DNA from 4 places in the Streptomyces bullii genome. Region 4 is predicted to be linked to each of the others. Evidence: riboswitches for the same ligand, from Rfam matches in the RefSeq annotation. Region 4 holds a riboswitch; each other region holds the start of a gene.

Region 1 (7,038 bases), on a different contig from region 4:
GCACCAGCCCCCGGCACCGTGCAGGACCCGGCCCCTATGCCGAGCGCAGCCGCGCCCACCGACGCCGCGCACGGCATCCGCCCCCAACACCGCACACGGCCGCCCTCGACCCCGAGCACAGCCGTGGGCCCTGACGCCGCACACGGCACCCGCCCTCGACCCCGAGCAAAGCCCCGGCCCCCGACGCCGCACACGACACCCGCCGTCGCTCGACGCGGGCCACATCCCACCGCGCCCCGTGGCCTTGCAGCCGGCGGCGGACAGCCCGGAGCGTGAGGGGGGAGACCGCCGATGGGCAGGCAACCCACGGCGATACGCCACGCCCCCGCCGCCCAAGCCCCTCTCAGGCCACCGACGCGATCCGGGACTTGATGTCGTCCGGCGACAAGGCGCCCTTGGCGATGACATGGTCGCCCGACGACTCCCCGCGCAGTCGGCGCCCGATCCACGGCACGAGGTACTCGCGCGCCCAGTGGACGTCGTCCCGCCGGATCTCCAGGGTCCCGCGCGGCGGCAGCGGCGGCCACGGCTGTTCCGGGTCGGCCGGGACCTGCAGGCCGAGGACCTGGCCCGCGCGCAGCGCCACGCGCGTGTGCCCTTCGGGCGACAGGTGCAGCCGGTCGGCGTCCCAGGCGCGTCGGTCCTGGACGCTCCTGAGGGACCACAGATCGAGGACGGGGCAGCCGTACCGGTCGGCGATGGCCCGCACATGCCCGTTGTACGTGGCGATCTTGCCGCGCAGGTGCTTGAGCACGGGCACCCAGCGGGTGTCGAACCCGGTCGTCACCATCACGGTGCCGGCCACGGCGGCCAGCGCGGCCACCGCCCGCTCGAACCGCTCGGCCACGTCGTCCGGGTCGGTGCCGGGCCGCAGGATGTCGTTGCCCCCGGCGCAGAACGAAACCAGATCCGGGGCGAGTTCGACGGCCCTCGGGAGCTGCTCCTCAACGATCTGGTCGAGGAGCCTGCCGCGCACGGCGAGGTTGGTGTACTGGAAGTCGCCTTCGGGCCGGCGGTCCGCGAGCAGCACCGCGAACCGGTCGGCCCAGCCGACGAACGCCCCGTCGGGGCCGGGGTCGCCGACGCCCTCGGTGAAGCTGTCCCCCACCGCAACGTACGACCCGATCACTGCTTTGCTGTCACTCTTCGAATCGTCTGCCACAGCAGGACATGATTCACCTTCGAATGTGACCTACGCGACCGTAGGCAAGGGTTGACGCGCGGTGACATAAGCCACTCCCCAAGTCTTCGCCAACTCCGGAATGCTCCCGTGTTCAGGGACGTTGGGGGGCGAGCCGCCACACACGAAGACCGGCGATCCGGAAGTGGCTCCACACCGTCCGGAAGGGGAAGTGCCCGCCGGTGTACGGCTGCAGGTCCGTGCAGTCGAAGACGAGCCGCCCGTTGTTCCACCACTGGACCCGAGCCGTCGGAGACGATCCGGGGTTCGTTCAGGACCAGGAGCGGCTCGGTGTAGTCGTACACGAGGGGCCGGACTCCGGGCTCGCCGACGTAACGGCGCAGCCGGGTCGTGGTGTTGTGGTTGGCGCCGTAGCCGGAGTAGTACGTCGTCAGGTGGTCGTACTCGGCGAGCGCGCCGCCGCGCGGTGTGGCGAAGAGGTCGTCAGGGGTGCGGACGTCGGTCGCGTTCCAGAAGTTGTTGAGGTCCGAGACGCGGTCGTTGGGCCCGCCCTCGGCGACCGGTGTGGCGGTGTACTTGAGGACGTACGGCCCTTCGAGCCGTTGCCTGAACCAGACCGTCGCTCCGCTCAACAGCAAGCGCTCGCAGCGCTGTTGGCTTCACTGTGTCCCAACGACCGCGTGTGTCGATGCCTTGCCCGGCCGCGCACACACCGAAGGCCGGACCCGGGGATCGGGGTCCGGCCTTCGGTTGCGTGTCAGGCAGGTGGCTGCGTGGGTCAGCCGACGGAGACGCCGTGCGAGCGCAGGTAGGCGACCGGGTCCACGTCGGAGCCGTAGTCCGGCGTGGTGCGGATCTCGAAGTGCAGGTGCGGGCCGGTCGAGTTGCCGGTCGAACCGGACAGGCCGACCTGCTGGCCGGCGGTGACGCTCTGGCCGGCCGAGACGGACAGCGAGGACAGGTGGGCGTACTGGGCGTAGTAGCCGTCGCTGAGCTTGATGACGACCTGGTTGCCGTACGCGCCGGCCCAGCCCGCGGAGACGACCGTGCCCGCGCCCACGGCCTTGAGGGAGGTGCCGGTCGGGACGGAGAAGTCGACGCCGGTGTGGTAGCCGCTGGACCACATGCTGCCGGCCACCTTGTAGGCGGTGCCGATGCCGGCGGAGACGGGCGCGGTGTAGCCCCCGGCCGTGCCGGCGGCCTCGGTGGCCCGGCTCACGGTCGCGGTCTGCGCGGTGGAGGACTTGGCGGGCGACGACTTCGGGGCGGACGAGGACTTGGCCTTGGGCTTCGACGGCGCGGACGGCTCGGCGGACGACTTCTCCGCGCTCGCCGTCGCCTTCTTGCCGATCGACAGCTTCAGGCCGGGGTGGATGAGCGAGGGGTCGTCGCCGACGGCCTCACGGTTGTCCGCGTACAGCTTCTTCCAGCCTCCGCTGACGTTCTGGTCGTCGGCGATCTTCGCGAGGTAGTCCCCGGCCCGCACGGTGTACGTCCGCACATCCGTGGTCTTCTTCTCGGCGGCGCTCTTCCCGGCCACCGGCAGGGACTGGACGGCCTTTTCGGAAACGGACTGCGGGGTGGCGGCGTGCGCGCCGGTGGCGCCCAGCAGCGGGAGAGCGAGTGCGGCGCCACCGGTTCCGGCGACGGCGATGGAACGGGTGAAGCGCGGGGTCTTCGGACGGCGGTGCTTACCCTTCGCGGGCATGGCGAATTCCTCTCCGGCGCCTGCGAGGTGAGCTGTCGGGTGCGGACTGGAGATGCCCGGCCGCGCCGAGGCGCGACTTAACCCCAAGCCTGTTCCGGAGACCGGACCAGGCGTCGTACCTGTGGGTCCCCCGCTCCTGCCGTACACGGGTCAGTGTGTGCGGGCTCCGGGCGGCGGCAGGATTAGGCGTCCGTCCGGATCGGTGGCGAACGTAAGCGAATAAGACGTGCGGGGACAAGCGTGCGGTTGCCCGCGCACGGGGTTCAGGAGTTTTTCCGTCGACATTCCCGGTGACACTGCGTCGATTTCGGAACTCCCGATTTCCTCAAACCCCCTAGAAAGAGAGCTTGATTACGTGCACATGGCAACAACACACCGTCACGATTATGACGCTCCTCACGTGCCCCGACCCATCTCCCTTTCTATCGGGGCACGTTATACCGAAGCGCTCTATTCAGACACTTCGGCCACTTACCGCGAACCGCCGCGGGTCACCGGCGCCGCAACCGGACCGCGACGGCGTCGAGATCGCCGCGCAGTCCGGTCCGCAGCCCGTGGTGCAGCAGCACGGCACCCCGGTGGATTACTCCCGTTTCGAGGCATTCGTACGATGCCGCCGGGTCGAGGCCGCGGAGCCGCAGCGCCGGAACGGGCTCTCCGTAGTGCTGCGCCTGGAGCCAGGCCAGGACGACGGTCTCGTCGCCGTGGACGTACTGCACCGCGCCGAGTCCGCCCGTCGGGGGACGCAGCCGGTACAGGTCACCGCGCTGCACCACGGGCCGGATCTCCTTGTAGAGCGCCACCCAGCCCCGCGCCTCGGCCAGCTCCTCCTCCGTCCACTTCGTCAGGTCGCCGCCGACGCCGAGCACCCCGGCCATGGCGCTGACGAACCGGAAGCGCAGCGGGCTGGCCCGGTGGTTGAGCATGGCGTTCGGGCTGTCGGTGACCCAGGCCGCCATGACCCGCGCCGGGTGGATCTGGCTGAAGCCGTGCTGGATGGCGAGCCGGTCGAGCGGGTCGGTGTTGTCCGAGGTCCACACCTGGTCCGTCCGGCTCAGCACGCCGAGGTCGATCCGTCCGCCGCCGCCGGAGCAGGACTCGAAGGCGACGTGCGGGTGCGCCTCCCGCAGCCGGTCCAGCAGGGCGTACAGGGCGTGCACATGGTCGACCCACAGCCGCTGCGGATAGGGGTCGCCGGGCCAGCCGGCGTCGGTGAAGCAGCGGTTGAAGTCCCACTTCACATAGTCGATGGGGGCGCTGGAGAGCAGCCCGTCGAGCTGCTCCCACAGGTAGTCCCGGACGTCCTGGCGGGCGAGGTTGAGCACCAGCTGGTTGCGGAACTCCGTGCGTGTGCGCCCCGGCTGGAACTGCACCCAGTCCGGGTGCGCGCGGTACAGCTCGCTGTCCGGGTTGACCATCTCGGGTTCGACCCAGATGCCGAACTGCATGCCGAGACCGTGCACATGGTCGGCGAGCGGCTTCAGGCCCTGCGGGAAGCGGTCGGGGTTGGGCGTCCAGTCGCCGAGCCCGGCCCGGTCGCTGGTGCGCGACCCGAACCAGCCGTCGTCGACCACGAACAGCTCCACCCCCATCGCGGCGGCCCGCTCGGCGAGCGCCCGCTGCTGCTCCTCGGAGATGTCGAACTCGGTCGCCTCCCAGGAATTGAACAGCACGGGCCGGTCCCGGTCCGCGTCGGGGATGACGTAGGCCCGCTGATAGGCGTGCCAGGCGCGGCTGGCGCCGCCGAAGCCCCCGTCGCTCCACAGCCCCGCGAAGACCGGGGTGGTGTACGACTCCCCCGCGCCCAGCATCAGCAGGCCTGAGTCGTCGTGCCCGGCCCCGCCGGTGATCTGCACGCGCGCGTCCGGGAGCTGGGCGACGGCGATGCGCCAGGAGCCGGACCAGCCCAGGGCGCAGCCGTAGACCTCGCCGCGCTCCTCGGTCGCGTCCGTGTCGAGGGCGACCCACGGCAGGTGCTGGTGCCCGGTGTGGCCGCGGCGGCTGCCGATGACCTTCTCGCCGTAGGTGAGGTCCGAGCGCACCAGCCGCGACTCCGCGCCCCAGCGGCCGTGCAGCTGGGACACCCGCCAGCCCTCACGGTCGGGCAGGGTCCAGGTGGCGGAGTCGGCGCGCAGCACCTCGACGTCCGGGCCCTGGTTCTCCAGGGTCACCCAGCGCTCGACGACGTCGGTGGCGGGGCGCAACCGGTAGTGCAGCGTGACGGCCAGCCGACCGTCCCGGAAGCGGAGGCGCAACTCGCCGTCCCGCGCGCTCTCGCACCCGTCGTACGTCCACTCCGTGCCGCGTCGCTCGTCGGTGCGCACGGACAGGGCGGGGCGCACGAAGCGCGGGCCGCCCTCGACGGGGTACTCCTCGCGTCCGTCGAGCGGTGACTCGAACGGCCAGTACTCCGGCAGCGGCCGCGCGGCGAGGGCCTCGGCGTCGGCGAGCGCGATCCTGGGGCCCCAGTGCAGGTGCACCAGGTCGCCCCGGTCGGTGAGGTGGACGGCGTAACTGCTGGTCGGGCCCGAGAGAAGCCACGTACGACCGTCTTCGGAGATCTCCGGCATCAGACCCTCACAGATTCGAACAGCTGCGATCAAGCAGCAACATCATCAGGGTCGCGGGGCCATCCGGGCAACGCCTGTGGACAACTCATTGCCCCTGGCAGCCATGTCGTATCGTCGAGTGGTGCCCGTCGACGAGCCGCGTCGGCGGGTCCGAATGGGAGGGAGTCCCCGTGACGCAGCAGGTCCCGTCGACCGAGCCCGAGCTGGCCGGAGTGCGCAACTTCCGAGATGTGGGCGGGCTGCCGACCGTGGACGGCAGGCGGGTGCGGCACGGGGTGCTGTTCCGCAGCGGCCATCTCTCGCACGCGACCGAGCAGGACGCGGCCTTCCTGGCCTCCCTGGGCCTGCACACGATCTTCGACTTCCGCAACGCGGCCGACCAGAAGCTCGAGGGGCCGGACGTCGAGCTGCCGGGCGTGCGCAACATCAACCTGCCGCTGAGCGACCCCGCGGACGGCGCCGAGTTCTGGAAGATGGTCCGCGACGGCGACATCGACCAGCTGCGCCAGATCCTCGCGGACGGCAAGGGCGCGCGCCGGATGATCGCCTCGTACCGCACGATCATCAAGGAGCGCACCGCCGAGCACTCCCGGGTGCTGCACGCGCTCGCCGAGGACAGCGTCCCCGCGCTGATGCACTGTGCGGCCGGCAAGGACCGCGCGGGCCTGTCCGTCGCGGTGACGCTGCTCGCCGTGGGCGTCGAGCGCGAGGCGATCGTCGACGACTACCTGAAGTCCAACGCCAAGCACCGCCGCTACAAGGTCCACCGCAGCAGCACCTCCGCCTCGGCCTACTCCCCCGAGGTCATGGAGCTGCTCAGCCCCCTGTTCGACGCACGCGCCGAGTATCTGAGCGCGGCCTTCGAGACGATCGAGGAGACCTGGGGCGGCGTCGACGCCTATCTGGAGTCGGGCCTCGGGGTCACCCCGCAGACCCGGGAGCGGCTGCGCGAGCGGCTGCTGGACTGACGGTCCGGGACCCTACTTGGCTCCCACCTCGAACAGCAGGTAGACGAAGGCCGCGAAGAGGTGTCCCACCGCGATGTAGACGATCAGGCGCACCCACAGGCCGCGCGGGAACTTCTCCTCCATGTCCCTCATGGGGCATCTCCAGGGGTCGGGCCGAGGCACAGCGTGGCCGTGGGGCTCTGCAGCAGGGTGTGGACGAACAGCAGCTCGACCCCGTCGGGGTCCTGAGCGGCGATACGGTGCGGGGTCAGCGAGTCGAAGTGCGCGCTGTCGCCCGGGCCGAGCCGGTGCTCGGTGTCCCCGAGGCGCAGCCGCAGCCGCCCTTTGAGGACGTGGAGCCACTCCTCGCCGGGGTGCACGCGCACCATGTCGCCCTGGGAGCCGTACGGGACGTGGACCCGCAGGGCCTGCATCCCGCGCCCGGGCGCCCCGGCCGGCCAGTACGTCCAGCCGCCCGCCGTGGTCGGTTCCATGTCGGCGGCGCGCACCACGGCGCCCCGGTCGGCGACCGTCTCGCCGAGCAGCTCGGAAACGGTCGTACCGTAGATACGGGCGAGCGCGAGCAGCATCGGCAGTGAGGGCTGGCGCTGCCCCGTCTCCAGCCGGGAGAGGTGGGCGGGTGACAGTCCGGCGGCACGGGCCGCGGCCTCC
Region 2 (7,038 bases), on a different contig from region 4:
GATGACGGCCCGTACGACGGTGTCGACGCCGCGCGGCGCCATCCGCTGCACCACCGGGCGCAACTCCTCCGGCGTCCCGAACAGCTCGGTCAACTCGGTGTAGGCGCGGCGAAGTTGGTCCTCGTCGGCGAGGTCCAGGCGTACGCCGCCCAGGTCTGCGCGGTGCCGCAGGTGCGGCGCGGTGGCCTTGAGGGCCACGGGGTAGCCGAGAGCGCGGGCGGCGTCGGCGGCGGCGTCGGAGGTGGGGGCGGTCAGGGCGCGGTGCACATGGACGCCGTACGTGCCGAGGAGGTCGCAGGTCGCCTCGGTGCCGAGCGTGAGGCCCTGACCGCGCGCGAGCAGCCCGCCGATCAGCTGGGCGGCGCCCTTCTCGTCGATGTCCTCGTACTCGGGCACCTTGCCGGGGTCGGCGGCCTCGCGTCTCCACTGGGCGTACGTCACGGCCTGGGCGAGGGCGCGGACGGCGCGTTCGGCGGCGGGGTAGGCGGGGATGAGGTGGGCGCCTTCGGGGGCCTGGACCGCGGTGGTCATCCGCTCCCCGGGACGGAAGGGGTGGTCGGGGGGTGCCACGACGGCCTGCGGCGCGGTGCTCGCCGCGGCGGACAGCGCCTGGGCGAGGCCGCCGAGCTCCACGTGGACCACCAGCACCGGCTTGGAAGGGACGGCGGCGGCGGCCGACCGCAGCGCCTCCGCGAGCGCGGCGTCCCCGGCCGAGCCCTCCCCCACCGTCGGTATCGCCGTCACGACCACCGCGTCGCACGTGTCGTCGGCCAGCGCCCTGGACAGGGCCGCGTGGAAGTCCGCCGGTGCGGCGGCCGTGGTCAGGTCCAGCGGGCGGTGCGGTCGCAGGCCCTCGGCGAGGCACGCGTCGTAGGTGAGCAGTCCCAGCGACTCGGAGTTGCCCAGGATCGCCACGCGGGGGCCGGCGGGCAGGGGCTGGCGCGCGAGCAGCAGGCCCGCGTCGACCAGGTCGGTGATGGTGTCCACCCGGATCACCCCGGCCTGCCGCAGCAGCGCCGAGACGGTCGCGTGCGGCAGCCGCGTCGCGCGTACGGCGTGACCCTGGGGTGCCGCCCCGTGGCGGGCGCCCTGGACGACGACCAGTGGCTTGGCGGCGGCCGTGCGGCGCGCGAGGCGGGTGAACTTGCGGGGGTTGCCGATGGACTCCAGGTACATCAGCACGACGTCGGTGTCGGGGTCCTCGTACCAGTACTGGAGGAGGTCGTTGCCGGAGACGTCGGCCCGGTTGCCGGAGGAGACGAAGGTGGACACGCCGGTGAAGCCGGTGACGCCTCCGCCGCGCCGGTGCAGCCGGGACAGCAGGGCGATGCCGATCGCGCCGGACTGGGCGAACAGGCCGATGCGGCCCGGTCGCGGCATCTCCGGGGCGAGGGAGGCGTTGAGCCGCACCCCAGGTGAGGTGTTGATGATCCCGAAGGCGTTCGGCCCGATGAGGCGCATGCCGTACGCGCGTGCGTGCCGGACGAGGGCCCGCTGGCGCTCGCGTCCCTCGGGCCCGCTCTCGGCGTACCCGGCGGAGACCACGACGAGCCCCTGCACGCCGTGCTCGCCGCACTCGGTGACCACCTCGGGGACGCGCTCGGCCGGCACGGCGACGACGGCGAGGTCGACGGGCCCCTCGATGTCCCGCACCGAGCGGTACGCGGGCACCCCGTCGAGCTCCTTCAGGCCCTCGGGGAAGGCGTGGTTCACGGCGTGCAGCCGGCCGGTGAACCCGGCGTCCCGGATGTTGTCCAGCACGCTGCGGCCCACGCCGCCGGGGGCGCGGCCGGTGCCGATGACGGCGACCGAGCCGGGCGCGAGGAGCCGCTGCACGGACCTGGCCTCGGCGCGCTGCTCGCGCGCGTACTGCACGGCCAGGGAGCGATCGGTGGGTTCCAGGTCGAACTCCAGGCGGACCACGCCGTCCTCGAAGCTGCGCTTCTGGGTGTACCCGGCGTCCGTGAACACCTTGATCATCTTGGTGTTGGCGGGCAGCACCTCGGCGGCGAAACGGCGGATGCCGCGTTCCCGGGCGACGGCAGCGATGTGCTCCAGGAGGGCGGAGGCCACGCCCCGCCCCTGGTGGGCGTCCTGCACGAGGAAGGCGACCTCGGCCTCGTCGGCAGGGGCCGACGCGGGCATTCCGTCGGAGCCGATCCGGTCGTAGCGTACGGTGGCGATGAACTCGCCGCCGACCGTGGCCGCGAGTCCCACCCGGTCCACAAAGTCGTGGTGCGTGAAGCGGTGGACGTCCTTGGCGGACAGACGCGGGTAGGGCGCGAAGAAGCGGTAGTACTTCGACTCGTCCGACACCTGCTCGTAGAAGCTGACCAGACGGTCTGCGTCATCAACGGTGATGGGGCGGATGCGTGCGGTGCCGCCGTCGCGCAGCACCACGTCGGCTTCCCAGTGGGCGGGGTACTCGTGCCGGTCCGACGAGGTCTGCATGGGCCCCAGAGTACGGCTCGCGTCCGACAACGGCGCGAGGCAGTCTGTGGAGGACGGAAGTTCGGGCCGAGGCCGCGGCCCGACCGCCACCATCCGGAGAAGGCGTACACCCGGTACGCCCGTTCCGGCCCAGGTTCACGTGTGGGAAACTGGTCTAGACAACCCTGAACACCTGAAGGGCAGCAACACATGGCTGAGCGCCGCGTCAACGTCGGCTGGGCCGAGGGCCTCCACGCCCGCCCCGCCTCCATCTTCGTCCGAGCCGCCACGGCCGCAGGCGTCCCGGTGACGATCGCCAAGGCAGGCGGTACCCCCGTCAACGCGGCCTCCATGCTGGCCGTCCTGGGCCTCGGCGCCCAGGGCGGCGAGGAGATCGTCCTCGCCTCCGACGCCGAGGGCGCGGACGCCGCCCTGGACCGGCTGGCCAAGCTGGTCGCCGAGGGTCTCGAGGAGCTTCCCGAGACCGTCTGAGCCGACCGCGGCAGCACGGTGAGCCGCGTCGCCCTTCCCGGGCGGCGCGGCTCCGCCGTTTTCCGGGTCCACACCACCGGGGTTTCCGCCCTGGGTTTCGCCGCTGGGTCGCCGCCGACTTCACGGAGTCGACTTTCTCGGACAGGCTTTACGGAACCGGCTTCACACCGGCCGGGCAAACCGCCGGAATTCAAGAGACACGAAGAAAAGGGCAGCGGAAAGAGACCCCGCCGAATAACCTCTTCTTTGTATACGGCCCCCGTGTTAATGCCGCAGGCTCGGCGTGTTTACGGGATGTTGCGCTTTCCTCACGCGGTCTCCGCCGGAGGAGAAACGCAGCCGGTGCGCGGAGCTCGCGCGCTCGGCGTGCAGCGCCGTGAGCGCCCGGGCGCGCTCGCTGTCGCCGCGGGCCACGGCGTCCACGATCGCCCCGTGCTCCGTCCAGGACCCTACGGGGTCGGTGGGCGCCTCCACGGCGTACATCCAGGCGATCTTGTGGCGCAGCTGGGTCAGCACCGACGTCAGCGCGGGGCTGCCGCAGGCCTGGGCGAGCGTCTCGTGGAACCAGCCGCCCAGGGAGCGCAGATCCTCGCTGTTGCCCCTGCGGGCACGCTCCTGGCCCAGCCTCACCAGGCCGCGCAGCACCTTCAGATGGGCCTCGGTGCGGCGCTGGGCGGCACGGGAGGCGCCGAGCGGCTCCAGGAGCACGCGCATCTCCAGCAGGTCGGCGGCCTCCTCCTCGGTGGGTTCCGCCACGCACGCGCCCGCGTGCCGCCGGGTCACCACGAAACCCTCGGCCTCCAGGGTGCGCAGGGCCTCCCGGACGGGGACGCGGGAGACGCCGTAGCGGCGCGCGAGGAGTTCCTCGGTGAGCCGGCTGCCGCGCTCGTGGACACCCGCGACGATGTCGTCGCGGATCGCCGTGCATACCGAGTGCGCCGGAATACGCATGACCGACCTCCGCCTTAATCCCCGTGAAACGTCGACGATGGACGCGTGTTCCGTGACTCTATTGCAATGAGCCGGAATTTCCGACGGCGGGCCGGAATCCATGGATATTTTTTGGACAGTCGGCCGTCCCGAAACGGCGAAAGCCCCGGCTCGGGGAGCCGGGGCCTTGCCGTACGGACCGTACGGGTCAGAGGTCGACGCCGTGCGCGCGGAGGTAGGCGACGGGGTCCATGTCGGAGCCGTACTTCTGGCTCGTCCGGGCCTCGAAGTGCAGGTGCGCGCCGGTGACGTTGCCGGTCGCGCCGGACAGACCGATCCGTTGGCCGGGGGTGACCTGCTGGCCCACCGAGACGCCGATCGACGACAGGTGGCCGTACTGCGTGTACGTGCCGTCGTGCATCTTGATCACGACCTGGTTGCCGTACGCCCCGCCCCAGCCGGCCTCGACGACCGTGCCCATGCCGACCGCCTGGACGGGGGTGCCGCTGGCGGCGTGGAAGTCGACGCCCGTGTGGCTGCCGGAGGACCACACGGCGCCGCCGGCCTTGTAGCCGGTGGAGACGTAGGAGCCGGCGATGGGCGGCACGAACGTGTTCAGGCGCTTGCGCTCTGCCTCGCGGGCGGCGCGCTCCTTGGCCTCACGGGCCCGCTCGGCGGCCTCGGCCGCCTGCCGGCGGGCGGCCTCCTCGGCCTTCTTGCGGGCGGCGGCCTCCTCGGCGGCCTGCCGCTGGGCGGCGGCCTGCGCGTCGATCTGGTCGGCCACGGCGTCGCCGATGGTGATGACCGGGGTGAGGCCGGTCTGCTCGGCGGCGGGCTCGGCGGCGAACGCCGGGGCCGCGACGGTGCCGACGACGCCGGTGGTGGCCAGGGCCGCGACGCCGGCCGCGCGGGCGGTGCCGCGCTTGATGCGGGTGGGACGACGGTGCTTCCCGGTGGCGCGCGTGAACGCCATGAAGTGTGCTGGTCCTTTCCTTCCCTCTCGCCTACCGGGTTAGCTGACGGGTTCGGAGCAGGAAGGTCTCCTACGGACCCCCTCGCGGCTCGCGCGGGCGTCCGATTCACCCCAGGGACTGCTGATGGGTCCCCGGCTCCCCTGGCTCGCGCCGTACGGGGACTCGGCGATGACTGTCCGCTGCCGCGGGTGCGGCGCACTGCCTGACGGACAGCCCGGACGAAGCTAAACGGGACGAGTTTCAATCCCCAAACGGATCGCGGCTTTTGTAGCGCATCCCACAGGGCAGACAGGCCGCCTCCGCCCCAATTCGGGCATAAGGGGGCCCTGGTGACGTTCACGCCACCAGGGCCTCACGCGCGCGTGCCGCTACTCGGCGGACACCACGGTGACTTCACCGATGCCGAGGGCCTCGACCGGCTCCTTGATCTCGCTCGCGTCGCCGACGAGGACGGTCACCAGACGGTCCACCGGGAAGGCGCTCACGGCCGCCGCGGTGGCCTCCACGGTGCCGGTCGCGGCGAGCTGCCGGTACAGCGCTGCCTGGTAGTCGTCGGGCAGGTGCTGCTCGACCTGGTCCGCCAGCGTGCTCGCGACGGCCGCCGCGGTCTCGTACTTCAGCGGCGCCACACCCACCAGGTTCTGCACGGCGACATCGCGCTCGGCGTCGGTGAGCCCCTCCGCGGCGAGCGTGCGCAGCACCGTCCACAGGTCCTGCAGCGCGGGGCCGGTGTTCGGGGTGTCGACGGAGCCGCTGATGGCCAGCATCGCCGCTCCCGTGCCCTCCGGGGAGGACCTGAGGACCTGGGCGAACGACCGCACCCCGTAGGTGTAGCCCTTCTCCTCGCGCAGGACGCGGTCCAGGCGGGAGGTGAGGGTGCCACCGAGGCAGTACGTGCCGAGGACCTGCGCGGGCCACACGCGGTCGTGCCGGTCGGGACCGATGCGGCCGATCAGCAGCTGCGTCTGGACGGCGCCGGGGCGGTCCACGATCACGACCCGCCCGGTGTCGTCGGCGGTCACCGGCGGCACCGGCCGCGGCTCGCTCTGGGAGCCGGTCCAGGAGCCGAGCGTGTCGCCGAGCAGCGCGTCGAGGTCGATGCCGGTGAGGTCGCCGACGACCACGGCGGTGGCCGTGGCGGGGCGCACGTGCTTCTCGTAGAAGGCGCGTACGGCCGCGGCGTCGATCTTCGCGACCGTCTCCTCGGAGCCCTGGCGCGGGCGCGACATGCGCGAGCCCGCCGGGAACAGCTCCTTGGAGAGCTCCTTGGCGGCACGGCGGGAGGGGTTGGCCAGCTCGTGCGGGATCTCGTCGAGGCGGTTGCGGACGAGCCGTTCGACCTCGCTGTCCGCGAACGCGGGCGCCCTGAGGGCGTCGGCGACCAGGCCGAGCGCCTTGGCGAGCCGCGAGGCGGGCACCTCCAGGCTGAGGCGCACACCGGGATGGTCGGCGTGCGAGTCCAGGGTGGCGCCGCAGCGCTCCAGCTCGGCGGCGAACTCCTCGGCGGAGTGCTTGTCGGTGCCCTCCGAGAAGGCCCGCGCCATGATCGTGGCGACGCCGTCGAGGCCGGCGGGCTCGGCGTCCAGGGGCGCCTCCAGCAGGACCTCCACGGCGACGACCTGCTGGCCGGGGCGGTGGCAGCGCAGGACCGTCAGGCCGTTGTCGAGCGCGCCGCGCTCGGGCGCCGGAAACGCCCACGGCTTGGGCTCGCCCGCCCGCGGCTGGGGGTGGAACTCCATCGTGGCGAGCTCGGTCACTTCGCCGCCTCCTCGTTGTCGTCGGTGGCTTCCACGGTCGCCGCGGACTCCGGGTCTTCGGTGCCTTCCACGTCCTCGGCGTGCTCCGGGGTGATCGGCTCGTAGACGAGCACCGCCCGGTTGTCGGGCCGCAGGCGCGCCTGGGCGATCTCCCGGACCTCCTCGGGCGTCACCTCCAGCACGCGCTGGACGGCGGTGAGGGCGAGCTGGGGGTCGCCGAACAGCACCGCGTACCGGCACAGTTCGTCGGCGCGGCCGGCGACCGTGCCGAGCCGGTCGAGCCACTCGCGCTCCAACTGGGCCTGAGCGCGCTCCATCTCCTCCGGGGTCGGGCCCTCCTCGGCGAACCGGGCGAGTTCCTCGTCGATGGCGGTCTCGATGACGGGCACCTCCACGTCGCCGGAGGTCTTCACGTCCAGCCAGCCCAGGGAGGGTGCCCCGGCCAGCCGCAGCAG
Region 3 (7,038 bases), on a different contig from region 4:
CGACCGGGTCGACGTCGTCGGGCACAGCCTCGGCGGCCTGATCGCGCGGTACTACGTGCAGCGGCTCGGCGGTGACACCCGCGTACGGACGCTCGTGACGCTCGGCACCCCGCATTCCGGTACGCGGGTGGTTCCGCTGGCGAACGCCCACCCGATCGTGCGCCAGATGCGCCCCGGCTCTCCGGTGATCGAGGAACTGTCCCGGCCCGCGCCCGGCTGCCGCACCCACTTCGTCAGCTTCTGGAGCGATCTGGACCACATCATGGACCCGCTGGAGACGGCCTGCATCGACCACCCGGACCTGAAGGCGCAGAACGTGCGGGTGACCGGAATCGGCCATCTCGCGCTGCCCGTGCACCCCACCGTCGCGGCGGGCATACGGCAGGTCCTGGACACGGCGCGCCCGGGAGAGCCGACCGCCGACCACGCCGGCGGCCTCACCGTGGCGTGACCCGCGCCCCGAACATGGCCCCGGCGGCCCAGGACGACCACAGAGACAACAACGGCCCGGCACAACCCACTTGCCGCCCCAGGACCCCCATTCGCCTCGAACGGTTTTCGAACACAGGGCCAAGCCCGCGCCCGCAGTCCGCCGAAACACGGCCGAATGCCCGTTTCCTGCGCGCGCGAAACCTGCCGAAGATTGTCGTGCCCGCGTACCGCCGGGTACAGTCGCCGCACTGCTCTGGCAGCCCCTGTTGTCGAGGCGAAAGAGAAGTTGGTGAACGACCGTCACCCGTCGGGGACCATGACCACCCCGGCTCAGGCTTCCGACGCCGCCTCGGCGCACTACGCGTCGTACGGCACGCAGGAAGCCCCGTACGGGGACTTCACCACCTACGGCGGCTACGGCGCCACTGGTTTTGAGACCGGCGGTCCCGCCACGGCGTCCTTCGACGCGGACCCCCTCTTCGGCAGCCTCCCCGGCGACGGCACGGGCGGGTACGACACCGCCCACTGGGCCACCGGCACCCATCAGCCCCCGCACCACGACGCGTACGCGGCGCACCACGCCACCTACGACACCGGTGCCTACGACGCCACGTCCTGGACGGGCGAGCACGAGCACCTCTCGGTCATTCCGGCGCAGGCCCCGCCCGCCGACGCCACCGGCCAGTGGGACGCGAGCGCCTGGCTCCACCCCGACCAGTCGGGCAACCCGGCCGACCACACCCAGCAGTGGGAATGGGGCACGCAGGCCTTCGACACCGGCGCGTACGACGCCACGCAGTGGAACTCCGACGGCGGCGACACCCCCGCACCCCACGACGCCTACGAGCCGCACGCCCAAACCTTCGACCAGCAGGCGACGGCCACCTTCGAGCACCTCCAGGACCCGCGGGAAACGGCCACCTTCGAGCAGGCCGACTACGACGAGCAGACCCAGGACGGCGGCGAGTTCACGGCCACCGGCGAGCTGCCCACCGTCGCCCCGCTCCTCGACGACCAGGAGGAGACCGCCCCGGCCCCGTCCTCCCGCGCGGCTGCCCGCGGCGCGTCCCGTTCGCGCCGCCGTACGCCGCCCAAGCGCTCCGCCCTGCTGACCGTCGCGGTGCCGTCGGCCTGCGTGATGGGGGTCGCCGGGATCGCCGCCGCCTCGGTCGGCACCCTGACCGACGACGGCAAGGAGACGGCGGCCGCCGCGTCGGACGCGCAGCCGGTGAAACCGTCCACCGTCAACAGCAAGTTGGACACCCAGCTCCAGGTCCTCGCAGCCGGCGCCGACGACTTCGCCGACCGGGCCAGCCGCACCCAGGAGCGCATCGACCTCAAGGCCCAGCAGGAGGCCGAGCGGAAGCGGGCGGCGGAGGAGGCGGCCCGCAAGGAGCGGCTGCGTCCGAAGTTCGCCGTCCCGGTCGCCCGGCACGGACTGAGCGCCTACTACGGCCAGTCGGGCGTCAACTGGATGTCTCTCCACACCGGCATCGACTTCCCGGTCTCCTACGGCACGACCGTGATGGCCGCGACCGACGGAGTCGTCCGCACGCAGTACAACAGCGCGTACGGCAACATGATGATCGTGACCGCGAAGGACGGCACGGAGACGTGGTACTGCCACCTCTCCAGCTACATCGTCCCCTCCGGTACGGCGGTCAAGGCCGGCCAGCCCATCGCCAACTCCGGGAACTCCGGCAACTCGACCGGCCCCCACCTCCACTTCGAGGTACGCCCGGCCGGCGGCTCGGCGATCGACCCGCTCGCCTGGCTGCGCAGCCACGGTCTCGACCCGACGTAACGTCGCGGCAAGCCCCGGCAGGCCCCCGCGCCTGTCGAGCGGGGGCTCACTTCACAAAGCCGCGGCTCCCCTACAGCTTCTCGACCGGCGCGTACCGCAGCAGCAGCCGCTTCGGCTTGGCGTCCCCGAAGTCGATCGTCGCCTCGGCGTTGGCGCCCGTGCCCTTCACCGCGACCACGGTGCCGAGCCCGAACTGGTCGTGCGTGACCCGGTCCCCGACCGCCAGCGACACCACCGGCTTCTCCGACGCCCTGCGCGTGGCGAAGCCGGACGCGCCCTGCGCCGACGAGCGCGAGCGGGACGACGACAGCGAGGCCGCCACTCCCGAGGCGGGCCCGGAGGGCGCGGGAATGCTGGCCCCCGTGCGCTTCCAGTTCAGGTACGCCGCCGGGATCTCCTCCAGGAACCGCGAGGGCGGGTTGTACGACGGCTGCCCCCACGCGCTGCGCAACGTGGACCGCGTGAGATACAGCCGCTCGCGGGCGCGTGTGATGCCGACGTACGCCAGGCGCCGCTCCTCCTCGAGCTCCTTGGTCTGGCCGAGGGCGCGCATGTGCGGGAAGACGCCGTCCTCCATGCCGGTCAGGAAGACGACCGGGAACTCCAGGCCCTTGGCGGTGTGCAGCGTCATCAGCGTGATGACGCCGTCGCCCTCCTCGTCGGGGATCTCGTCCGAGTCGGCGACCAGGGCGACCTGCTCCAGGAACTCGGCCAGGGTGCCCGGGTTGTCCTCGCCGCGGGCCTGCTCGAACTCCAGGGCCACGGCGGCCAGTTCCTGAAGGTTCTCGATCCGGGTCTCGTCCTGCGGGTCGGTGGAGGCCTGCAACTCGGCGAGGTAGCCGGTGCGTTCCAGCACCGCCTCCAGGATGGTCGCCGGGCCCGCGCCGGACTCGACGATGGTGCGCAGCTCCTCCATCAGCGTGTTGAACCGCTTCACGGCGTTCGCCGAGCGGGCCGCCATGCCGTACGCCTCGTCGACGCGGCGCAGCGCCTGCGGGAAGCTGATCTTCTCGCGCTGGGCGAGGGCGTCGATCATGGCCTCCGCGCGGTCGCCGATGCCCCGCTTGGGCACGTTGAGGATGCGGCGCAGCGGCACCGAGTCCTCCGGGTTGGCGAGCACCCGCAGGTAGGCCAGGACGTCCCGGACCTCCTTGCGCTCGTAGAAGCGGACGCCGCCGACGACCTTGTAGGGCAGGCCGACGCGGATGAAGACCTCTTCGAAGACACGGGACTGGGCGTTGGTGCGGTAGAAGACGGCGACGTCGCCTGCCTTCGCCTCGCCCGCGTCCGTGAGGCGGTCTATCTCGTCGGCGACGAACTGCGCCTCGTCGTGCTCGGTGTCGGCGACGTAGCCGGTGATCAGGGAGCCCGCGCCCGCGTTGGTCCACAGGTTCTTGGGACGGCGGGACTCGTTGCGCTCGATGACCGCGTTGGCCGCGCTCAGGATGGTCTGGGTGGAGCGGTAGTTCTGCTCCAGCAGGATCGTCGTCGCGTCCGGGTAGTCCTCCTCGAACTGGAGGATGTTGCGGATCGTCGCGCCGCGGAAGGCGTAGATCGACTGGTCGGCGTCGCCCACGACGCACAGTTCGGCGGGCGGCAGGTCGTCCTCGCTGGGCGGTACGTCGACGGGGTGCTCGGAGGTACCGACGAGCTCGCGTACGAGGGCGTACTGGGCGTGGTTGGTGTCCTGGTACTCGTCGACGAGCACGTGGCGGAAGCGGCGGCGGTAGTGCTCGGCGACGTCCGGGAAGGCGCGCAGCAGGTTGACCGTCGTCATGATCAGGTCGTCGAAGTCGAGGGCGTTCGCCTCGCGCAGCCGCGACTGGTACAGGGCGTAGGCCTGGGCGAGGGTCTTCTCGAAGCCGTCGGTGGCCTGGGCGGCGAAGTCCTCCTCGTCGATCAGCTCGTTCTTCAGGTTGCTGATCTTGGCGCTGAAGGACTTCGGCGGGAAGCGCTTGGGGTCGAGGTCCAGGTCGCGGCAGACCAGCGCCATCAGGCGCTTGGAGTCGGCGGCGTCGTAGATCGAGAACGACGAGGTGAAGCCGAGCTTCTTGCTCTCCCGCCGCAGGATGCGCACGCACGCGCTGTGGAAGGTCATGACCCACATGGCGTTCGCGCGCGGGCCGACGAGCTGCTCGACGCGCTCCTTCATCTCGCCCGCGGCCTTGTTCGTGAAGGTGATCGCGAGGATCTGGCCCGGGTGGACGTGCCGCTCGGCCAGCAGGTAGGCGATGCGGTGCGTGAGCACGCGGGTCTTGCCGGAACCGGCGCCGGCCACGATGAGCAGCGGGGAGCCGGAGTGCACGACGGCGGCGCGCTGGTTGTCGTTGAGCCCCTCCAGGAGCGCGGCGGAGTCCACCACCGGGCGGGCGGCACCGTCCCGGTAGTGCGCGTCCCGGTCCGGCGGCACGTCGAACTTCCCGCCGAACAGATCGTCCGGGATCGGCTCCGGTACGTGATCGTCCTCGGGCGGAGGCGGGGGTTCTGCCCCGTGGCCCCGCGGGGCCTGGAGGTCCGCCAGGAAGCTGTCGTCAAAGAGGCTGCTCATCGCTCTCCGAGTCTAGGGCGCCGCACCGACAGCCCGCCGCCACCCTGGGAACTCGGGGCCGCACCTCCCGCCCGGCCCCTCACCGGCCGGGAGATCCCCGTCACCCACGGTCACCCGGCGGGCCGACCCCGGGGCCGGTGCCCGGCACCCCGGGCCGCCCGCACGCAGGTCCCGGCCGGGCGCACACCGCACCGAGGCGACCACGATCCGTGACCATCAAGGCAGGGTCACGAAAATGTATCGGGCATATCACCCATCAACCTTCACACAAGCCACACGAGTTGGCTACCGTGCGGTCGGGCCGCACGACCCCCACCGGCGAACGTCGCCGGGCCGCGCGGCCTCCGCCGAGTCCGGTGTGCCGCCGTTGCACCTGGAGCCGGGGACCCAACCGAGACGTTTGGGGTGAATCGGCCCGCCTCCCTTCGGGGACCGGCCGTAGGGCAAACCTTCCGAAGCACCCGCCCGAACCCGACAGCTAACCCGGTAGGCGGAACACGGAAGGAGTCGCCTCCCTTGGCGTCGCACCGCAAGTCGCGTCCTGCCGGTACGCGCGTAGCAGGCATACGCACCCCCGCCCTGGCCACCGCCGCCCTCACCTCGGTGGCCCTGCTGTCCCAGACGGCCGACGCCACCCCCTCGGCCGACGACAAGCCGAGCCTGGAAGAGGTCGAGAAGAAGGTCGACGACCTCTACCGCCAGGCGGAGTCGGCGACCGAGAAGTACAACGCGGCCAAGGAGAGGACCGCGAAGCAGCGCAAGCGCGTCGGCACCCTCCTCGACGACGTGGCCCAGCGCACCGAGAAGCTCAACGAGGCGCGGCGGGAGCTGGGTTCCTTCGCCGCCGCCCAGTACCGGACCGGCGCCGGCGCCCCGGACACCGCGACGTTCCTGCTCGCCGACTCCCCGCAGGACTACTTCGACCAGACCCAGCTGATGAGCCGGCTGACCGGCCGTCAGAAGGACGCCGTCGACGACTACGTCGCGCAGCAGTCCGAGACGGTGAGGAAGCGTCAGGAGGCCGCCGAGAGCCTGGAGACGCTCACCGAGTCGCAGAGCGACTTGAAGACGGCCAAGGCCACCGTGCAGCGGAAGCTCGCCGAGGCGCGCGAGCTGCTGTCGAAGCTGACCGCCGAGGAGAAGGCACGGCTCGCGGCGATCGAGAAGGAGAAGCAGGAGGAGGCCGCCCGCGAGGCCGCCGAACTCGCCCGGCAGCAGGCGGAGCAGCAGGCCCGGGAGGCCGCCCAGCAGCAGGAGAGCGGCTCGTCGGGAACCTCCTCGCCCTCAGCCTCGCCGTCGGCGCCGTCCTCCCCCTCGACCGACTCCTCGTACGCCACCAAGGCCGAGAAGGCGCTCGCCTTCGCCCGCGCGCAGATCGGCAAGCCGTACGTGTGGGGCGCCACCGGCCCCGACTCCTACGACTGCTCCGGCCTGACCCAGGCCGCCTGGAAGGCCGCGGGCGTGGACCTGCCGCGCACCACCTACGACCAGGTCGACGCCGGCACGACGGTCCCCCTGTCCCAGGCCCAGCCGGGCGACCTCGTCTTCTTCTACGACGACATCACCCACGTCGGGCTCTACATCGGCAACGGCATGATGATCCACGCCCCCAAGCCCGGCACGTACGTCCGCGAGGAGTCGGTCTACTACGACGGCGAGTCGTCGATCCACAGCGTGGTGCGACCGGCCTGAGCCCCGGGCGGTGGCACCGGGAGGGACGGCGGGACCGGGGCCTGTCGCGGGGGCCTGTCGTCTGGAGCGGACAGGCCCCAGGCGGTCAGGTCCACAGCACGGCGATGAAGACGTTCGCCGTGGTCAGCAGGCCCACCAGGCCGAACAGCCGCTTGTCCGCCCTCTCCTCGTCCCGCTTCACGTAGACGAGCCCGAGGATCACGATCAGCAGCGCCAGCTTCACGCCGATCTTGATGTTGTCGACGGACTGGTCGTCGGCCTGGTTGAGACCGACCAGGATCACTCCGGTGACCAGCATCGTCAGCGCGCCGTGCAGCATCGCGGGACTGAAGCGGGCGGTGCCCTCGCCCATCGCCTTCATCTGCGTGAGGAAGCCGCCGAGGAGCGCGGCGATGCCGACGATGTGCAGGCCGACGAAGAGGTGGATGAGTACGTCCATGAGGCCGGAGCCTAATCACGGCCCCGTGCCCGGCCCGCACCGGCCCGGCACTCCCAGCGGGCGCATATATGCACCCCGTAGCACTCCGCCGCACTCGGCCGCCGGGCTTCCCGGACATCGGTC
Region 4 (7,038 bases):
CCCGCCTCCCGTTCACATGTCACACGCGCGTACGTCCCCGCACACGGTACGGGACCGAGTACGGGGACGTACGTACGACTGGCTAAGCCTTGACCCGTCGAGGGTCAGCCCTTGCCGTGCTCAGTGGTTCGCGGAGCGGAACCGCGGGAAGGCGCTGCGGCCGGCGTACACCGCGGCGTCGTCGAGGATCTCCTCGATGCGCAGCAGCTGGTTGTACTTGGCGACGCGCTCGGAGCGGGCCGGTGCGCCGGTCTTGATCTGGCCGCAGTTGGTGGCGACGGCCAGGTCGGCGATGGTGACGTCCTCGGTCTCGCCGGAGCGGTGGGACATCATGCACTTGAAGCCGTTGCGCTGGGCCAGCTCGACGGCGTCCAGGGTCTCGGTCAGGGAGCCGATCTGGTTCACCTTCACCAGCAGGGCGTTGGCGGCGCCCTCCTCGATGCCGCGGGCCAGGCGCTCGGGGTTGGTGACGAACAGGTCGTCGCCGACGAGCTGGACCTTGTCACCGAGCTGGGCGGTGATGGTCTTCCAGCCCTCCCAGTCGTCCTCGAACAGCGGGTCCTCGATGGAGACGAGCGGGTACGCCTCGACGAGCTCGGCGTAGTACTCGGTCATCTCGGCCGCCGAGCGCTCCTTGCCCTCGAAGACGTACACGCCGTCCTTGTAGAACTCGGACGCGGCCACGTCGAGGGCGAGGGCGATCTGCTCGCCGGGGGTGTAGCCGGCCTCCTTGATCGCCTCGAGGATGAGGTCGAGGGCCTCGCGGTTGGAGCCGAGGTTCGGGGCGAAGCCGCCCTCGTCGCCGAGGCCGGTGGCCAGGCCCTTGCTCTTCAAGACCTTCTTGAGGGTGTGGTAGACCTCGGCGCCCCAGCGCAGGGCCTCGGAGAAGGACTCCGCGCCGATCGGGGCGATCATGAACTCCTGGATGTCCACGTTGGAGTCGGCGTGCGAGCCGCCGTTCAGGATGTTCATCATCGGCACCGGCAGCAGGTGCGCGTTGGGACCGCCCAGGTAGCGGAAGAGCGGCAGGTCGCTGGCCTCGGAGGCGGCGTGGGCGACGGCGAGCGAGACGCCGAGGATGGCGTTGGCGCCGAGGGAGCCCTTGTTGTCGGTGGCGTCCAGGTCGAACATCGCCTGGTCGATCAGGCGCTGCTCGGTGGCGTCATAGCCGACCAGCTCCGGGCCGATCTGCTCGATCACGGCGAGGACGGCCTTCTCGACGCCCTTGCCCAGGTAGCGGTTCGAGTCGCCGTCGCGGAGCTCGATGGCCTCGAAGGCGCCCGTGGAGGCGCCGGACGGGACGGCGGCACGACCGGTGCTGCCGTCGTCGAGGCCGACCTCGACCTCGACCGTGGGATTGCCTCGGGAGTCCAGGATTTCCCGGGCTACGACGACGTCGATGGACGGCACGAGCATCTCCTTCTTGCGATGTGACGCGGGGTCCCCCCGGGCCGACGCCCGGCAGGTGCAGTCCGCGGTGGGCTCTGCGAGACGAGCCTAACCGGCTCCGGGGGATCGGCCAGCCGGTCACCCACACTGTGGACGGAACCGAGAATAAATTGTTTCCGAACGGAACAAAAGGGGGTTGTGTCCCGTGGATTTTCGGGACATGACCCCGCCCCGGCGCGTACGGGGGAACACGCACCGGGGCGGGAGACGGGGAGGGCCGCTGCTCCTCTTACTTCAGGTGCAGCTGCTGGCCCGGGTAGATGAGGTCGGCGTCCTGGACGATGTCCTTGTTCAGCTGGAACAGCTTCTCCCAGCCGCCCTTGACGTCGCGCTCGGCCGCGATGGAGCTGAGGGTGTCGCCCTCGACGACCTTGTACTCGCCGTCGCCCTTCTTGACCTTCTTGCCGGTCGGGGTGGTGACGGTCTTCTGGCTCTTCTCGGCCTGGGCCGGGCGCTCGGCGGAGCGGGAGGCCGGCTGCTGCTCGGTCTCACGGGTCTCGGTGGAACCGGTGCTCGCCGAACCGCCGTTGTACGGGGCGCTCGACAGGTTCTTGCCGCAGACCGGCCAGGCACCCTTGCCCTGGCCCGCGAGGACCTTCTCGGCGATCTCGATCTGCTGCGCCTTGGTGGCCTGGTCGGCGGTGGAGGCGTACTGGGTGCCGCCGTACGCGGCCCAGGTGGAGGCGGAGAACTGCAGGCCGCCGTAGTAGCCGTTGCCGGTGTTGATGGACCAGTTGCCGCCGGACTCGCACTGGGCGACGGCGTCCCACTCGGAGGCGGTGGCGGCGGAGGCGTTGCCGGCCGCCATCAGCGGGGCGGCGACGGCGGCGCCGGCGACACCGGCCATGGCGACGGCGCGAACGGCCCTGGACGGACGACGGTGCTTGCCCTTGCTGGAAAACAGCATGGATGGATCCCCTCACCGACGCCTGCGAGGTGAGCTGTCGGGTTCGGGCCGGTTGAGTTGCCCGGCCGCGCCCCTCACGGGACACGGCTTCACCCCCAGCCGGATCCAGCAGCCTCAACTGCCGGGCCCGGCGCCTACCTTGGGTCCCCCGCTCCTGCCTACGGCGCGTGACGCGACGACTGTTCCCATGCGGCCGCCGGCAGGATTCGGCGTGACGGCAGCAGGGGCTCGCGGCTTGCGAGCGGTCATGACCGTAGACACGCGATCCGCGGAATTTCAAAGACGATCAGGGCTTCTGAGATCTATCTCTCATCACTCTTACAAAGGACATTCAACGCAAACGGTGACCCGAACTCCCGCTGTTCTGCGGTCCGTTTCTCGCTACTCTTCTCCCGCTACGACCCCGACTTCAAGGGTCTGACCGGGGAGGATGAGGTCCGGGTCGGCGCCGACGACCTTCTCGTTCTCGGTGTAGAGAGCGCGCCATCCGCCCCTGAGGTCAAGGGAGTCGGCGATGGACCACAGACTGTCCCCGGCGCGCACGGTGTAGGAGCCGTCCACCGCGTCACGCGCGTCCGCGTCACCGCGCGAGGCATGCCGGCCCGTCGACTCTGCCGCGCGAGCGCGCTCCGCGCCCTCCTCGGCACTGGGGCCGCGATGCCGGCCGGTGGCGGCCGACCCGGTGTCGGTCAGCGCCGAAGAGCCGACGTTTCGCCCCGCGTTGTCCGCATCTTCGCTGCCGGAGTCGCCCGCGGACGTACCGTCGGCAGCCTGTGCGCCACCCTCGTCGGAGCCGGCAGACGTGCCCGACTTGGCCGATTCGTCCCCGATATCCGACGACCCGTCAGACGAAGTCGAGGGGGAGGGCGACCCGGAGGAGCCCAGGAGGCCGGAAGAGCCGGAGGAGTCAGAGGAGCCGGAAGAGTCGGACGAAGTAGAAGAGCCGGACGATCCCGAGGTGTCGCCCGCCACCCCGGTGTCGATGTCGAGCGTGGCCGAGTCCTTGTCCAGGCCGGCGAGCAGCCCGCAGGTGCGCCAGACGCCGACCCCTTGGTCGGCGAGGATTCTCTCGGCGACGGCTATCTGCTGGGAACGGCTGGCCAGGTCCGGGCTCGCGGCATAGTCGAGGCCGCCGTACGTGTCCCAGTTCTCCTGGGAGATCTGCAGGCCGCCGTAGTAGCCATTGCCGCTGTCCTGGCTCCAGGCGCCGCCCGTCTCGCAGTCCGCGACCCGGTCCCAGGTCGTTCCGTCGGCCGCGCTCGCGCCGGTCGCCCCGAGAAGCGGGATCGCGATGGCGGAGCCGGTCACTCCGGCCGCGACGAGGAGGGCCGGAGCCTGACGGGGGCGACGGTGACGACCGTTCCCGGAGAGCATACGGAGACCTTTCACGAGACAGCGGTGACCGGCACGGCGGGCTGTTCGCGGCCGCCGCGCTGATGGGTGAACGTATCGGCAGACGATCACTTGTCACAAGTTCATGCCGCGCAGATCACGTGAAGATCACAGAGGTGAGGGTGTGTCACGTTTGCGCCGATGGCGGGGACGGTCGTGCCGCTTCGGCAGGGGGTGTGAACTCCACCGGCAGGGTGCGCAGCCCGCGCATGATGAGCCCGCCGCGCCAGCGCAGATCGGCCGGGTCCGCCGCGAGCCGCAGGTCCGGGAGGCGGGTGAGGAGCGTGCCGAGCGCGGTCTGGCCCTCCAGTCGGGCGAGCGGGGCGCCCAGGCAGTAGTGGATGCCGTGGCCGTAGCCGAGGTGCTGGTTGTCGCGGCGGGAGAGGTCGAGCAGGTCGGGGTCGGCGAACCGTTCCGGGTCCCGGTCCGCGGCGGCGAGGACGACGAGGACGGGGTCGCCGGGAGCGATGTCCTGCCCGCCGATGGCCAGCGGCTGTGTGGCGAACCGCCAGGTGGCGAGCTCGACGGGGCCGTCGTAGCGCAGGAGTTCCTCGACGCCGGTCTCCAGCAGGCCGCGTTCACCGGCGGCGAGGGACTTCTGGAGCCGGTCCCGCTCGTCGGGATGGGTGAGGAGGGCGTACGTCCCGTTCCCGATCAGGTTGACGGTGGTCTCGAACCCCGCGAAGAGAAGGATGAAGGCCATGGCGGCGGCCTCGTTCTCGGTGAGGTGCTCGCCGTGGTCGGAGGCGCGGATCAGGCCGGAGATGAGGTCCTCGCCGGGGGCGGGTTCGGGCGGGAGCGCCTCGCGCTTGCGGTGGATGAGGTCGGCGAGGTACCCGCGCATCTTCTTCACCGACCGCGCGACCCCGCCCCGGGGACCGCCCTGATGGCGGATCATCATGCCCGCCCAGTCCCGGAAGTCGTCCTGGTCCTCGGGCGGGACCCCGAGCATGTCGCAGATGGCGTAGATGGGGAGCGGGAAGGCGAACTCGTGGATGAGGTCGGCGGAGCCGGTGGGAGCGAACCGGTCGATGAGCCGGTCGGTCAGCTCCTGCACCCGCGGGGCGAACTCGGCGACGCGGCGTGGTGTGAACGCCTTGCTGACCAGCCGGCGCAGGCGGGTGTGGTCCGGCGGGTCGATGTTGAGCAGATGCGTCATCAACTCGGCCTTGCGCTCCCCGGGGATCCCGGTCTTGCCCTTGGCGTGCGCGGGCTCGTCGTGGTGCGCCGGGTTCTTGGAGAGCCGGTTGTCGGCGAGCGCCTGCTTGGCGTCGCCGTACCGGGTGACCAGCCAGGCCTCGACCCCGCTGGGGAGCCTCGTCCTGTGCACGGGGGCGTGCTGCCGGAGCCAGGCGTAGGCGGGGTAGGGGTCGGTGGCGAACTCCCAGGTGAAGAGTTCCGGGGCGGGGCTGTCGGGGGTGGGCCGGGTGGTCACTCCTCGACGGTATCCAAAGGTCGCTCCGCGGGCCGTTCCGCCCCGGCCCTCTCCCGGTCCCGCCAAGCCGCGCCGCCGCACCCGTAGGCGACCACCGCCGCCGACGACTGCCCGCGAGGGCGGCGCTCCTCAGGCGTCCACCCCCTCGGCGCTCCTCAGGCGTCCACGTCCTCGGCGGCCCGCACCGCGTCCCGGTAGGCCCGGGCCGCGGCCCGCAACGCCGCCTCCGGGTCCACGCCCTCCGCCTCGGCGCGGACGGCGAGCGCCAGCAGCTCGTAGCCGACGCCCTCGACCTGGGGCAGCGGGACGTCGAGGCCCGCCGTACGGGCGCGGGACGCCAGCTTGGCGGCGAGGGCCAGGCCCGGCTGGCCGAGGGGGATGCCCTCCGTGACGGAGGTGCGCTGCTTCTCGGCCGCCTTGGTGCGCAGCCAGTGCTCCTTGACCTCCTCCGGGGTCGTCGCCGTCTCGTCGCCGAAGACGTGGGGGTGGCGGTGGATGAGCTTGGTGACGATGCCGGCGGCGACGTCGTCGATGGAGAAGGGGTGGTCCCCGTCCTCCTCGGCGATGCGGGCGTGGAAGACGACCTGGAGCAGGACGTCGCCGAGCTCCTCGCGCAGTTCGTCGCGGTCGCCCTCCTCGATGGCCTCGACGAGCTCGTACGCCTCCTCGATGCCGTACTTCGCCAGGCCCTTGTGGGTCTGCTGTGACGACCAGGGGCATTCGGCGCGGATGCGGTCCATGACCTGGACGAGGTCGAGGAGGCGGGCGCCCGGCAGGTCGTAGGAGGCGGGGAGCAGCTCCAGCTCGGGCATCTGGACGCGGCCGGAGCCGGCCAGGCGGGCCAGGCCGTCCGTGAGGGCGGGTTCGCCCTCGCCGGTCGCCACCACGACCACCGTGCGGCCTCCCGCGCAGGCGTCGATCAGTTCCTCGGCCGTCGGGGACGCCTCGTCGACCGGTATGCCCGCCTCGCGCAGGTACGGCAGCTGCGGGTGGGCCGCGTCCGCGCACAGCACCCGGTCGGCCGCGTGCAGGGCCTGCCAGGCGGGCCAGGACAGCAGGCCGGGGGCGACGCGGTGGCTGGTGGTGAGCAGGACGATGCGGCCGGTGGCGGCGTCCGGGCCGGTGCCGGGGGTGGCTTCGGGACTCGTTGCGTTCACGGTTCGAAGCTAACCCACGGACCGACCGGGGGATCAGTTGTCCACAGGGCCGAGCCGTCCAGGGCGCCGGCGGTCAGCCCGTGTCGTCACGTCGTCCGCTGTGCCTGTGCCGCGGTGACGTCCCGGACCCACGGGGTTTTCGCGTCGACGCGGCTGCTCTTCTGGACGTCCCAGGTGCCGTAGCGGGGGTTGAGGTCGACGTTCAGTTTCTCGGAGGCCTTGGACAGGGCCTTCCAGAAGTCCGGGCGGCTGGTGTCGGTGCCGAGCTTCTCGGCGAGTTTCTGGGCCTCCAGCTGGAGGCGGAGGTTCTCGTCGAGGCGCTGCGGCGGGATGCCGTACTGCTGGAGCCAGGCCGTCTCCAGCGCCTTGGCGCCGCCCGCCTGCTGCTCCAGGCCGGTGCGCATCTGCTGGATCTCCCGCCGGGTGACGGTGACGCCCGCGTCCTGGGCGGCGCGGTGCAGCACCCGGTCGAGGACCAGGGTGTGCAGCGTGTCGCGGGTGAGGGTGCCGGTTGCGGCGATGGCCTGCTGGTACTGGGCGTCGTTCCGCACCGCCGCTCGCTGGGCGGCGCGCACCTCGTCGACCCGCCGCTCCAGCTCGGAGACGGTGATCCGCTGGCCCCCGACGACGGCCGCCGCACCGGGGCGCGCATCGTTTCCGCAGGCGGTGAGGAGGGGCGCCGCGGCGGCGATCGCGGC

Evidence for each region. A riboswitch is a leader RNA that binds a small molecule or an ion and turns the genes downstream of it on or off. The one in region 4 is predicted to bind cyclic di-AMP.
Region 1: linked by a shared signal. The riboswitch ahead of ACFPZJ_RS34620 (M23 family metallopeptidase) and the one ahead of ACFPZJ_RS22475 (transglycosylase family protein) in region 4 are both predicted to bind cyclic di-AMP.
Region 2: linked by a shared signal. The riboswitch ahead of ACFPZJ_RS11860 (M23 family metallopeptidase) and the one ahead of ACFPZJ_RS22475 (transglycosylase family protein) in region 4 are both predicted to bind cyclic di-AMP.
Region 3: linked by a shared signal. The riboswitch ahead of ACFPZJ_RS17495 (C40 family peptidase) and the one ahead of ACFPZJ_RS22475 (transglycosylase family protein) in region 4 are both predicted to bind cyclic di-AMP.

What each region holds. Positions count from the first base shown of each region.
Region 1 is NZ_JBHSNY010000015.1:3,925-10,962, reverse strand. It holds gene ACFPZJ_RS34630 (SGNH/GDSL hydrolase family protein) at 344-1,129, opposite strand; partial or broken gene ACFPZJ_RS34625 (DUF6250 domain-containing protein) at 1,275-1,770, opposite strand; gene ACFPZJ_RS34620 (M23 family metallopeptidase) at 1,920-2,849, opposite strand; cyclic di-AMP (ydaO/yuaA leader) riboswitch at 2,854-3,015, opposite strand; gene ACFPZJ_RS34615 (alpha-galactosidase) at 3,341-5,419, opposite strand; gene ACFPZJ_RS34610 (tyrosine-protein phosphatase) at 5,590-6,387, shown strand; gene ACFPZJ_RS34605 (DUF6126 family protein) at 6,400-6,519, opposite strand; gene ACFPZJ_RS34600 (helix-turn-helix domain-containing protein) at 6,516-7,038, opposite strand, start outside.
Region 2 is NZ_JBHSNY010000004.1:115,687-122,724, reverse strand. It holds gene ACFPZJ_RS11875 (bifunctional acetate--CoA ligase family protein/GNAT family N-acetyltransferase) at 1-2,451, opposite strand, end outside; gene ACFPZJ_RS11870 (HPr family phosphocarrier protein) at 2,641-2,922, shown strand; gene ACFPZJ_RS11865 (GntR family transcriptional regulator) at 3,187-3,873, opposite strand; gene ACFPZJ_RS11860 (M23 family metallopeptidase) at 4,061-4,825, opposite strand; cyclic di-AMP (ydaO/yuaA leader) riboswitch at 4,839-5,004, opposite strand; gene ACFPZJ_RS11855 (M16 family metallopeptidase) at 5,195-6,583, opposite strand; gene ACFPZJ_RS11850 (M16 family metallopeptidase) at 6,580-7,038, opposite strand, start outside.
Region 3 is NZ_JBHSNY010000005.1:645,853-652,890, forward strand. It holds gene ACFPZJ_RS17480 (esterase/lipase family protein) at 1-451, shown strand, start outside; gene ACFPZJ_RS17485 (M23 family metallopeptidase) at 722-2,236, shown strand; gene pcrA (DNA helicase PcrA) at 2,307-4,784, opposite strand; cyclic di-AMP (ydaO/yuaA leader) riboswitch at 5,120-5,292, shown strand; gene ACFPZJ_RS17495 (C40 family peptidase) at 5,301-6,476, shown strand; gene ACFPZJ_RS17500 (hypothetical protein) at 6,562-6,915, opposite strand.
Region 4 is NZ_JBHSNY010000007.1:436,661-443,698, reverse strand. It holds gene eno (phosphopyruvate hydratase) at 121-1,410, opposite strand; gene ACFPZJ_RS22475 (transglycosylase family protein) at 1,679-2,356, opposite strand; cyclic di-AMP (ydaO/yuaA leader) riboswitch at 2,361-2,532, opposite strand; gene ACFPZJ_RS22470 (transglycosylase family protein) at 2,738-3,730, opposite strand; gene ACFPZJ_RS22465 (cytochrome P450 family protein) at 3,876-5,183, opposite strand; gene ACFPZJ_RS22460 (nucleoside triphosphate pyrophosphohydrolase) at 5,339-6,340, opposite strand; gene ACFPZJ_RS22455 (SurA N-terminal domain-containing protein) at 6,427-7,038, opposite strand, start outside.